Regions from separate parts of the Peribacillus sp. FSL K6-5616 genome, predicted to be linked through region 2. Evidence: riboswitches for the same ligand, from Rfam matches in the RefSeq annotation. Region 2 holds a riboswitch; each other region holds the start of a gene.

Region 1 (3,163 bases), 1.7 Mb from region 2:
TCTGTCGAAACGGCTCTTGCTATCAGGACCATCTGTTTTTCAGCCAAGGTAAGATCTCTAACCAGCTTTTTCGAAGGGACATGAATTTTCATATCTTCAAGAATAGAAGTGGCTTTGTTGTGCAGTTCTTTCCATTGTACCCTTTGTTTTTTCCCCATGTTTTGGACCATATCATTCAACATTACATTTTCCCCAACTGTTAAATAAGGGATGAGGGCGGTATCCACTTCCTGATAAACTATTTGAATGCCCTGTTCCTGAGCAGCTTTTGGCGAGCGGATATCCCGCTTCATCCCATCAATAAAAATGTCACCTGAATAATGAACATGGGCTCCCGATAAAACTTTCATTAACGTCGATTTCCCTGCTCCGTTTGCACCGACCAATGCGTGGGCTGTTCCTGATTGTACGGAAAAATCAACATCACTCAGCGCCTTCACCCCCGGAAATTCAATCGAAATCTTCTTCATTTCTAGTTGCTTGCCCATGTCCATTCCCCCTTATAGAACAGACACTCCCTTCGCTGGAAAGAGAGTGTCTCTTTTTATTTTTTATAATGATCTTTCAAAACCTTCATCCAATCTTCTTCAAATTCCGTCGATACACCCCAGCCATCGACAATATCAGACAGGTTTGCCATGTTTACCGCTTCTTTTGAAGCTTGGATTTGCTTTTGCGAAATAAGTGATGCCTCCAAATCATATGTTTGCGGCGTTTCTTCGCCAGCTAATTTTTTAGCCAATATCCTCATATTCACTGCACCGATCAACTTGGGATCGACTGCTGCCGTGTAGGACCATGAGCTATCAGCCGATTGGATCTCTTGGAGATCTGCATTCGAAACATCAATTCCATATATCTTCACTTCATCGCGGCCCGCTTCTTTAATCGCCCGGGCTGCACCGATAGCAAAGGCATCCCATGTTGCGAAAATGGCGTCCAATTTACCTTTAGGGTATTTATTCAGCATTGCAGCTACAGCATTTTGTGTCTGCACCGAAGTATCAGCGGATGCCACTCCGAATCTTTCGACTTCTTTAATCCCAGGATTTTCTTTTAATTTTTCCTGATAAACTGCATTTCTTCTTACCATTGGAGGAAAGCCATCCACCCAAAGATATGCAATTGCCGCTTCACCTTTCTGTTCTTTTATCAGTTTATCGAAAGCCAGTGTTGCCAGCGCTTCATCATCTTGTGAAGTTAATGTCACGCCCTCTATTTTAGATAGGTCGCTTATTGAATCGAATGTGACAACGCTTTTACCTGCATCAACCAACTTCTGAACGTCATTTACAGTTGCGGCATCATCACCATGTGAAATGATATAGCCGTCGTAATCTTCCTCCAAAGCTTGTGCTATCGCATCATGGAATTTAGCCGTATCACCATTGGCTGTGTACGTATCCACTTGAAACCCCAGTGCTTCTCCTTCTTCTTTCGCCCCCGCCAGGTATTGGGCAGTATGATCATCACCGCCAATTTTACGGATCACCTTGATTTTGGCTCCATCGCCATCAGCAAATCTCTCCGGGACATTTTCAAATGATACTTTTTCTTCTTTCTTCGATTCTGTGGAACTCTGCCCTGCAGAGCAACCCGTTAAAAGCAAAGCCGAAGCGATGGCAGAAATGAATATCCCTTTAATAGACCTTCTCATCTTGTTTCCCTCCATGTTTTCTCATTAGTCTTATCAGATAAGTCGGTGTAAATCCCAAAATAAAAACCTCTCTAATATAGAGAGGTTTAATCGGCTGTTTTGCAGACTTGTCCCTCTCTTATCTGTCAAAACATTTCTGTTTTGCAGGATTTAGCACCAATTCCTAATGGAACGGTTGCTGGGCATCTTAGGGCCAGTCCCTCCGCCACTCTTGATAAGAGATATATTGTGTTACGTTTTCGTAATTATCACTTTATAGGGATATAGTCGTAAAGTCAATAGATTTTTGAATATTTGAAATGTTTCCCGTTATTTTTATTTTCTTTGAAGCTGGGCTAGACGCTTTTTCTCGATTTTTTCAAGCCTCTCCAACTGCCTTAATTTCACTTCGAACAACGTGATCGGATCACGGTAAACTTCCGGATTTTCTTTCATATGCTCCAATGCAGCCTGGTAGTCTTTTATTTCAGTCTGCGTCTGCTCTATCGTTTTTTGAAGTAAGGCAAATGAACTGCGATAGAAAAGTGAGATGTCCCGATCCAATGATTTTTCAAACAATCCAAATTGGGTTAGGAAACGTTCCGTGATCATTTCGGCAACATCCAGGTAATCTTCACTTTCCAGGTATTTCTTGTAACGATTGTACATATTGGCCTTATTTTGCGGTATCGCCCCAAATAGCTTCCCTGCTCCTTTAAGCAGCAATTGTGATGGAGTCCTGCGCAAAAGGATATTAACGTTTTCGATGCGGATACTGCTTGTCATCCGGTCGGCATCACGGCGCCAGTCATCCAACACCCTGAAGTCACCTGCCAGTGTAATCCGTTCTTCTTTGTATAATTCATTGAATCCGGCACTCATCTCATCCATGAACTGCTGGCTTTGTGAGAACTCCATTTGGGAACTGGCAATCCAGTCTTGAAGAGAACGGTAATATTGAGGCATGATCTTGTCAGAAATGAAGTTTTGAATCCGCTCATTCATTTCCTGGTTTAACTGTACATGGACCTGACTGAAATCACTGCTTTCCGTTAACGATTTAGAGCAATCCCTCAGTAATTCAGGAATTTTTGAATAAAGCTGACTTTTCACTTCGTCCTTAAGCGAACGATACGACCTTATGATATTTTCACTTTTTTCTTTTTCCAGATCAGCCAGTTGATTGACCGCTCCATTCAGTTTGACTTCCATCTGCTCATTCCAAGAGATGGAATGCTCGCATTTCCGCTCATTGGCTGTCCGTTTTTCTAATAGATAAGATAAAGTTTTACGAATGAATGCCAGGATTTTTTCAGATCTTCTTTCCTTCCAATTATCATCTTGATAATTCGATTGAAGGAAGGCTGAAAGGTCCTTCAATTGCTGCCTGCTGTCATAATGTTTGGAGAAAGCGAACACTTTCGCATTCGGGAAATATGCATTCACTTTATCCCATGTTTCGTCTTCCATCCGGACTGCGACCTGATCACTGTATATCGTATCCATTTTATTTAATAGGAAATGGAT
Region 2 (3,163 bases):
ATAGAAGAAATAAAAGAACGGTTTGATATTCAAGGGTCATTTGATGAGGAATACCAATTCAGCTACAATATTGCTCCCTCCCAATCCGTGCTCTCCGTCATTAATGACGGGGTAAGGAATCGGCTTGGATATCTTCGGTGGGGACTCATTCCTTTCTGGGCAAAAGACGAAAAAGCGGGCTACAAAATGATCAATGCCAGAGCGGAAACCATTGCTGAGAAAGCAAGCTTCAGGAATGCGTATAAGAAGAAGAGATGCTTGATAATCGCTGACTCTTTTTATGAATGGAAGAAGACACCAGAAAGAAAAATACCGATGCGAATAAAACTGAAGAATCATGCACCATTTGGAATGGCCGGTCTCTGGGAATCCTGGAAATCTCCTGAAGGCATCAGCATCTATTCGTGCTCCGTTATAACAACTGTGCCTAATGAGCTAATGACCAGCATTCATGACCGCATGCCTGTCATCCTAAAACCAGAAGATGAAAAGGATTGGTTGAATCCTTCCACTAATGATCCTGCATATCTGCAACAGTATTTAAAGTCATTCGATTCGGAACAGATGGAAGCATTTGAAGTATCGACAGATGTAAACTCGACTAAAAATAATTCACCTAACCTAATCCAACAAATTTGCTGAGAGTTCATTAGATCTCTTAGAATGTAGACAACTTGATGAAAATCGAGTTTGTCTACATTTTTTTATGGTTTGTACAATTTGACGTTGCCTCCAGGCACTCGCTTTTTCCGCAGAAGTCTCGCACACCCGCTCCAATCAACTTAGATTCTCTTAATGAACAGTAAGGAGTACATGTGAAACACTTTAAAAATTACCCCTTGCGAAAATAGACAAAATGCTGTACTGTTATATTTGCTTTTCAAAACGACTTTCGATGTCACGAACTCAGGCAAGTTTCCAGCGTGGCACTTTTCTGGCAGGCATCGTAATTTTAGATAAATTATATAATGTAATCTTCTTATCAAGAGAGACGGAGGGACTGGCCCGAAGATGTCTCGGCAGCGGACTTAAATGGAGTGCTGTGCCAAATCCAGCAGGCTGATTTTCGCCTGAAAGATAAGGAGGGTGTTTTTTATAAATTAAAAGACCTCTTCTTGTTGTTAAATAGAAGGGGTCTTTTTTATGCCAGTTTTTTGCTACAGCTCCATGACTGGATAATCAGGTAGGTTCAAATTGGAGTTATTTGCGAAAACTGTTAAAAGAATAAGAGCTGTGACACATGTCGCGGGAAAAATAAAAAGAGGTGTACATCATGAGTGCAAACAATAAAGGGAATCCATGGGCATTGATCCCATTTGTCGTATTTTTAATTTTATTTATTGGATCCGGAATCATCACTAAAGATTTTTATTCATTTCCGGTGATTGTAGCGATATCCATTGCATCGGCAGCTGCATTGGCGATGAATCGGAAAGAGACATTCAATGAAAAGGTTGATATCTTCTGTAAAGGTGCCGGTGACGCCAATATTATGTTAATGGTAATCATTTTCCTTTTAGCCGGAGCTTTTTCCGAAGTTGCCAATGGTATGGGGGCAGTTGAATCAACAGTGAATCTTGCCTTAGCTGTTTTTCCCCAAAATCTATTAATGGTAGGAATTTTCATCATCGCTTGTTTTATTTCACTATCCATGGGGACAAGCATGGGAACGATTGTTGCCCTGGCACCTATCGGGGTTGGAATTAGTGAGCAAACAGATATTTCGCTTGCCCTTTCAATGGCGGCCGTTATTGGTGGTGCGATGTTTGGGGATAATCTTTCATTCATTTCAGATACGACAATCGCTGCAGTCCGAACTCAGGGAACGAAAATGAAGGATAAGTTTAAAGTGAATTTTTTCATCGTTTTACCTGCAGCCATCATCACATGTGCCATCCTAGGAATTTTAACGATGGGTGAACAAGCTGACATTTCCCAACAGTCTTATGATTGGGTGAAGATTCTTCCTTATCTTTGCGTATTGGTCACTGCATTGGCAGGAGTCAATGTGTTCTTGGTCCTTTCGATCGGAATCGTATTTGCCGGAATTATCGGGTTGGCGGATGGAAGTTATCAACCGTTGGGTGTCATCCAAAAAGTTGGAGAAGGAATGGCTGGAATGTATGAAATTTCCTTCCTTGCCATTTTAATTGCAGGTATGGTAGCTGTAATCAAACATAATGGTGGTATCGATTTTCTACTCCACCTTGTGACGCGAAATAGCAAATCGAAAAAAGGGGCGGAATTCAGCATTGCGGGGCTTGTTGGTTTGACGAACCTTTCAACGGCAAATAACACGATTTCAATTATCATTGCTGGGCCACTTGCCAAAAATATTGCTGAAAAATATGGGATTGATCCGCGGAAATCGGCGAGCGTCCTTGACATTTTTGCATGTTGTATCCAAGGGTTGATCCCATATGGAGCACAACTGCTTGTTGCAGCAGGGGTAGCAAAGATTTCACCGATAAGCATCTTGCCATATTCATATTACCCAATCCTGATTGGAATTTGTGGCGTCCTTGCCATCCTGATTGGTTTTCCACGGTTGCAGCCGGGAAATGATGGATCGAAGAACTAAAAGTTAAAACGAACCCCTAAAATTTCATTGAGTTTGTCTACAGTCTGAACACCCTGAATCATTGGATGCAGGGTGTTTTCTGTATGGTAAATACATAAACATAATAAAGTTTTCTCGCACTTATATAGTATCAATCATTTTTCAATTTTTCTGCTTAATTCCGGTCCAAATTAATGATGGTTGTGTGTGAGACAACTGTCATGAATAGAGGACAACACCAACTAAACCGGAAAGAATAATTACATAGGCTGGATGCCAGCGTAATTTCATTAGGGCAAATAACGATAAACCAAAAACGAGTAATAAGCTTATCGTATGCCATGAAAAGTTCACGGCTATCATATGATTGGAAAGTGCTAAACTGATCGCTGCAAAGATGATCAAACTAGTGACAATCGGTCTTAATCCATAAAACATGGATTGAACAACTGGATAATGATTCAATTTGCTGAAAAATGTGGCTATAACGGTTACGAATATAATGGCAGGAAGCAAGATTCCTAGAGCAGATGATATGGCTCCTGCTAACCCAGCAGTCGAATAGCCAACAAGAATGGCACTATTGGCGGTGACAGGTCCTGG
Region 3 (3,163 bases), 2.9 Mb from region 2:
CTTCTTAGAAGTGGTTTTTTTGTTTATAAAAAAGCCGGATTTCATATAATTCCAACTAAATCCATAGAAAAAGGTGAATTCATATGTCAGAGAAAAAGTTGCGCTTCGAAACATTGAGTGTTCATGGCGGTCTGCAAGCTGATGAAACAGGTGCCCGTGCCGTTCCTATCTACCAAAGCAATGCATACTTGTTCAAAGACACCGACCATGCAGCGAATTTATTTGGCCTAAAGGAGAATGGCTATATATATACACGGCTTCATAATCCCACGGTCAGTGTTTTTGAGGAAAGGATGGCCTTATTGGAAGGCGGTATCGGCGGATTGGCAACGGCAAGCGGAATGGCCGCCATCTCACTTTCAATCCTGAATATCGCCGCTGCAGGGGATGAGATTGTTTCTGCCTCTACATTATATGGCGGTACGTATAACCTTTTTGAAAACACTCTTCCTAAATATGGGATCAAAGTGAAGTTCGTTTCTCCCGATGATCCCGAAAACTTCAAAAGGGCGATTACGCCAAGAACTAAAGCCATTTTTGCTGAAACGATCGGAAATCCAAGTTTGAGGGTACTTGATATTGAAGCGGTAGCGGAAATCGCCCATGAAGCCGGCATACCTTTAATCATTGATAATACCTTCGCGACACCGTATCTTTGCAGACCAATTGACTTTGGAGCGGATATTGTCATCCATTCCGCTACAAAATGGCTTCTTGGAAATGGAACCACGCTAGGCGGTGTCATAGTGGATGGAGGGAAATTCGATTGGAACTCGCCAAACTACCCAGGCTTCACGGAGCCTGACCCAAGTTACGACGGTCTGGTATACGCAGAGGCAGTTGGACCTGCCGCATTCATAACGAAAGCCCGAGTTCAGTTACTCCGTGATTTGGGCCCTGCGCTAAGTGCCCAAAGTGCATTCCAGTTTACGCTTGGACTTGAAACGCTGCATGTAAGGATGAAAGAGCATCTATCAAACACCAAGTCTGTCATAAACTATTTAAAAAACCATCCAGCCGTGACCTGGGTTTCACATCCTGGTGATGAGGATCATCCCGATAAAGCCCTTGCGGATAAATATTTGCCAAAGGGAGCTGGATCTGTCGTGACATTTGGGATTCAAGGTAATCGCGAAGCTGGGGCAAAACTTATCAATTCGGTGGAATTATGGTCCCATGTGGCGAATGTAGGGGATGCGAAGAGCTTGATCATCCACCCAGCCAGTACAACCCATCAACAATTGAATGAGGCGGGTCTTGAGAAAGCGGGTGTAAGTGCCGATCAAGTCCGATTATCGATTGGGATTGAAAATGTAGAGGACTTAATAGAAGATTTGGAGCAGGCAATTGAAAAGGCGACGAACATCGTCTCCTTGACTTCCAAATCGGTTTAAGTAAAGTTCCTGTTCATTCTTGTACTAGAAATAATATACATTGCGCTCTTTTTTTATCTATGATAAAATTTCAGCATACTAAAGAACTTAATGATATTTAAATATTCTATATATTAGCTCTTATCAAGAGAGGTGGAGGGATGTGCCCGATGAAACCCGGCAACCGACAAGGAGATTTCCTTGGAAAGGTGCCAATTCACACAAAGTTTAATCACTTTGGAAGATGAGAGGAAGGCCTGTTTCTTCACCTGCCTTTCTGCTCATGCAGAAAGGTTTTTTCTATTTATTAATGGAGAAAACTTTTACATGATAGGAGAAACAGACTAATAATGTAGAGAAATCAACTAAGTTCATAGGTTTTATTGGATAAAAGAGGTGAGGGTTAATGATTACATTGACGAAAGTCAGTAAGCTGTTCCGAACAGGAAAAGGAAACAGTGAGACGATAAAGGCTGTAAATAATGTGAATGTTGAAATAAATAAAGGCGAGATTTTCGGGATCATCGGTTACAGTGGAGCGGGGAAAAGTACTTTGATCAGAATGCTCAATGGATTGGAAACACCTACAGAGGGATCCGTCGTGGTGGCTGAAAAGGAAATTTCAAAAATTAAAGGGGCTCAGCTCCGTAAGGCCCGTCAAGAAATCAGCATGATTTTCCAACATTTCAATCTATTATGGTCAAGGACCGTTCAGGAGAATATATCTTTTCCATTGGAAATTGCAGGAGTTTCTAAACCTGAACGCACCAAGCGTGTGAACGAATTGATCAAGTTAGTCGGACTTGAAGGCAGGGAAAAGGCCTATCCTTCGCAATTAAGCGGAGGGCAAAAGCAAAGGGTGGGAATAGCCAGGGCACTGGCAAATGACCCTAAAGTGCTGCTGTGTGATGAAGCGACTTCTGCTTTGGATCCGCAGACTACCGACTCCATACTCGAATTGCTTGTTGACATCAATCAGCGTTTGGGATTGACGATCGTCTTGATTACGCATGAAATGCATGTAATACGTAAAATCTGCCATCGTGTCGCCGTGATGGAAAGCGGGCAGGTTGTTGAACAGGGTCCTGTCCTGGATGTCTTCAAGAATCCTAAAGAACAAATGACGAAGCGTTTCGTGCAACAGGTAACGGAACCGGAAGAAACGAAAGAAACGATGGACCATTTGCTCGAACGCTATCCAGCAGGCAAAGTGATTCAATTGACCTTTGTAGGCGATCATGCAGAAAGCCCATTGATCACCAAACTTGTACGTAACTTCGAGTTGGATGTCAATATCGTTCAAGGTAAGATATCCCAAACAAGAAGCGGTTCATATGGCACATTGTTTATCCATCTAGATGGCAAAGAGGATGAAATGCTCCGCGCAATCGAATTCATTAAAGCACAGCAGGTAGGCGTGGAGGTGATTACTCATGCTTGAAGAATTATTGCCGAATGTTGATTGGGAAGACATCATTGAAGCTACGAAAGAAACGCTTTACATGACAAGCGTCTCTGTAGTGGCAACCTTTTTTATAGGCATAATACTAGGATTGATCCTTTTCCTGACAGGAAAGGGTAATATGTGGCAAAACCAGGCAGTCAACGGAGTCATGAGTGCTATCGTCAATATATTCCGTTCGATTCCATTTCTTATTTTGATCGTGCTGCTCATTCCTTTCACTAAAGCGCTTGTCGGTTCCATGATCGGTGAGAACGCTGCACTGCCGGCACTTATTATCGGTGCGGCCCCATTTTATGCGCGTATGGTTGAAATCGGCCTTCGTGAA
Region 4 (3,163 bases), 660 kb from region 2:
ATGTACTTGAAAATGGAATGCCCCGTTATTTCCGACGGTTAGCTGAAGGGGTTTTTGATGAAGAGGATTTGATTTTCCGAACGAAGGAGCTTTATGACTTCTTGGAATCAGCGTCCGGAAAATATGACTTCGACCGTGACAGAGTGGTGGCATTAGGTTATTCCAATGGTGCAAATATAGCGGCAAGTTTGCTGTTCCATTACGAGGGGGCATTACAAGGAGCGATTCTTCATCATCCAATGGTTCCAAGACGAGGGATCGCTTTGCCGTCCCTTTCAGATATACCTGTATTTATAGCTGCAGGTAAAAACGATCCGATTTGCCCGGCAGAAGAAACTGATGAACTTAATCAACTTTTACAGCAAGCTGGCGCTACAGTTGAAGTTCAGTGGGAAAATTACGGTCATCAGTTGACACGTTCAGAGGTTGATGCAGCAGGTTTATGGTTTCAAAAGAACTTTTTATAAGAATGAGAGGGAATGAAGATGATTTCTGTTAATCCTGAAAATTTGGCTGAACGGGATAATTATAAGTTTTTGACTGGAAGCATTATACCGAGACCTATAGCGCTGGTTACGACACAATCCGACACCGGTACAATCAATATAGCGCCGTTCAGCTTTTTTAACATAGTCAGTTCAAATCCTCCGATGATTTCCATTTCTGTTCAACGGAAAGAAGGAGTTTCAAAGGATACAGCCCGAAATGCAATTCAAACAGGTGAGTTCGTTGTTCATATCACTGACGAAAATAATGTTGCTGATGCAAATCGAACGGCCAAGGAACTCCCATCTGAAGAAAGTGAATTGGGTCTTACTAATTTCACGATGGCTGTTAGTGATAAGGTATCCGTACCAGGATTGGAAGAAGCGAAGGTGCGGTTCGAATGTACATTAGAGCAATCGATTCCATTGGCAGGTTCCAAGAATAAACCTGGTTGTGATTTACTGATAGGGAAAATAGTCTGTTATCATATAGAGCAAGATATTTATCATAATGGCCGTATTGACCCGAATGGGCTAAAACCTGTAGCGAGATTAGCCGGTCATACTTATACAAAACTAGGGGAATTATTTGAAATAGAACGTCCTTAAGGAAAAAGACCAACATGACCCCGGTTAGTTTTATTTGCCATTATAATACGCTTAGCGCTTGTTCCAAAAACAATTTAATATTAATACCCCAGCCATGATCGTTAGCATTTAAAAGGAAGTCTTTACATTCCGAAACAAAACTTGACAATTTTTTCATAGATTGATAAAGTTATAAAAAAATAATTTCTTATCCAGAGAGGTGGAGGGACTGGCCCTATGAAACCTCAGCAACAGGTCTACAAAGACACTGTGCTAATTCCAGGGGGTGAAACCTTGATAGATAAGACCGTACGTGTTTATTTGTCAGTAACGCACTCTTTTTTAGAGTGCGTTTTCGTTTTTTCTGGATGCAAGATTAAGGAGAGTTAGAATGGAGAACAAAAGGAAGTATGATTTTCAAAGGCAAATGCAAGCACGGCATATAATAATGCTATCGCTTGGCGGGGTGATTGGAACTGGTTTATTCTTAAGTTCGGGTTATACGATTCAACAGGCTGGTCCGTTCGGAACCATCCTTTCGTATCTGATTGGTGCATTAGTTGTTTATCTAGTCATGCTATGTCTAGGTGAACTGTCAGTGCATATGCCCGAGACAGGTGCGTTTCATAGTTACGCAGCCAAATACATCGGACCAGGGACAGGGTATACAGTAGCCTGGTTGTATTGGCTAACCTGGACTGTTGCACTAGGTTCGGAATTCACGGCTGCAGGATTGTTGATGCAGCGATGGTTTCCATCAATCAGTGTCTGGATATGGAGTGCTCTATTTGCCATTTTGGTCTTGGCATTAAATGCGTGGACCGTTAAGTTTTTCGCTGAATCCGAATTCTGGTTTGCGTCCATAAAGGTATTTGCTATTGTAATATTCATTATTCTGGGAGCTGCGGCAATGATAGGTTTTATTCCAATGATTAACGCACAATCAGCTCCGTTATTTTCCAATGTTACAAGTGCAGGTTTATTTCCAAATGGTGCTTTTGCCATTCTAATGACGATGCTCGCTGTGAATTTTGCATTTTCTGGAACTGAATTGATCGGAGTTGCAGCTGGAGAAACTGTGAATCCGGAAAAAACGATTCCAAAGGCAATCCGTATGACATTATGGAGATTGATTATCTTTTTTGTAGGTACCATCGTTGTTTTATCCGCATTATTGCCTGTTTCGGATGCAAGCGTATTAGAGAGCCCCTTTGTTGCCGTTCTAGAACGAATTGGAGTGCCATATGCAGCGGATATTATGAACTTTGTTATATTAACTGCCATTTTGTCTGCTGCAAACTCAGGACTATATGCCTCATCCAGGATGCTTTGGTCACTTGCAGATAAGAAAACTATTTCACCAATATTTGCAAAATTGACAAAACGGGGTGTTCCCTTGAATGCTGTCCTTTTCAGTATGCTGGGCGGTGTTTTAGCACTTTTCTCGAGTATTATTGCGCCGGATACTGTATATATAGTGCTTGTATCCATTTCTGGACTAGCCGTGGTTATAGTTTGGATGAGTATTAGCGCGTCACAGTTTCTATTTCGCAGACGATATATAAACGAAGGAAACTCAGTTAATGATTTGGCTTATCATACACCATTATATCCATTCGTACCAATCGTTTCATTTATGCTATGTCTTGCTTCTTGCATAGGAATTGCATTTGATCCTACACAAAGAATTGCATTATATTGTGGCATTCCGTTTATTTTGTTTAGCTATGGAAGTTATTATCTGACACAAACCATAAAGAAAAGAGGAGTAGACAATGAAGAATAAAATTAACCCAATTGAAGTAATTTTACGAGGTCATTCAGTCATGATTTTGGACGGGGCTTTAGCTACAGAGCTTGAAAGTCATGGGTGTGATTTGGACGATCCCCTGTGGTCTGCACGTGTATTACTTGAAAATCCAGAATTGATTTACCAGGTGCACTCTGACTACTTTCGAGCGGGTGCTGACTGTGCGATAACGGCAAGCTATCAAGCAACGGTTGAAGGTTTCGCCCTCCGCGGAATACAAGAAAAAGAGGCATTGGATCTAATCAGGAAAACGGTTTTACTTGCAAGAAAAGCAAGAGAT

Evidence for each region. A riboswitch is a leader RNA that binds a small molecule or an ion and turns the genes downstream of it on or off. The one in region 2 is predicted to bind S-adenosylmethionine.
Region 1: linked by a shared signal. The riboswitch ahead of MHB45_RS00315 (sugar ABC transporter substrate-binding protein) and the one ahead of MHB45_RS08335 (Na+/H+ antiporter NhaC family protein) in region 2 are both predicted to bind S-adenosylmethionine.
Region 3: linked by a shared signal. The riboswitch ahead of MHB45_RS22510 (methionine ABC transporter ATP-binding protein) and the one ahead of MHB45_RS08335 (Na+/H+ antiporter NhaC family protein) in region 2 are both predicted to bind S-adenosylmethionine.
Region 4: linked by a shared signal. The riboswitch ahead of mmuP (S-methylmethionine permease) and the one ahead of MHB45_RS08335 (Na+/H+ antiporter NhaC family protein) in region 2 are both predicted to bind S-adenosylmethionine.

The regions. Positions count from the first base shown of each region.
Region 1 is NZ_JBBOYT010000001.1:59,209-62,371, reverse strand. Features, by position in the region: gene MHB45_RS00320 (sugar ABC transporter ATP-binding protein) at 1-488, opposite strand, end outside; gene MHB45_RS00315 (sugar ABC transporter substrate-binding protein) at 545-1,657, opposite strand; SAM riboswitch class I at 1,773-1,878, opposite strand; gene MHB45_RS00310 (GTPase domain-containing protein) at 1,973-3,163, opposite strand, start outside.
Region 2 is NZ_JBBOYT010000001.1:1,752,234-1,755,396, forward strand. Features, by position in the region: gene MHB45_RS08330 (SOS response-associated peptidase) at 1-642, shown strand, start outside; SAM riboswitch class I at 977-1,084, shown strand; gene MHB45_RS08335 (Na+/H+ antiporter NhaC family protein) at 1,274-2,581, shown strand; gene MHB45_RS08340 (chromate transporter) at 2,780-3,163, opposite strand, start outside.
Region 3 is NZ_JBBOYT010000001.1:4,623,550-4,626,712, reverse strand. Features, by position in the region: gene MHB45_RS22515 (O-acetylhomoserine aminocarboxypropyltransferase/cysteine synthase family protein) at 84-1,394, shown strand; SAM riboswitch class I at 1,512-1,624, shown strand; gene MHB45_RS22510 (methionine ABC transporter ATP-binding protein) at 1,780-2,814, shown strand; gene MHB45_RS22505 (methionine ABC transporter permease) at 2,807-3,163, shown strand, end outside.
Region 4 is NZ_JBBOYT010000001.1:2,407,895-2,411,057, reverse strand. Features, by position in the region: gene MHB45_RS11495 (alpha/beta hydrolase) at 1-467, shown strand, start outside; gene MHB45_RS11490 (flavin reductase family protein) at 486-1,094, shown strand; SAM riboswitch class I at 1,279-1,381, shown strand; gene mmuP (S-methylmethionine permease) at 1,465-2,859, shown strand; gene mmuM (homocysteine S-methyltransferase) at 2,849-3,163, shown strand, end outside.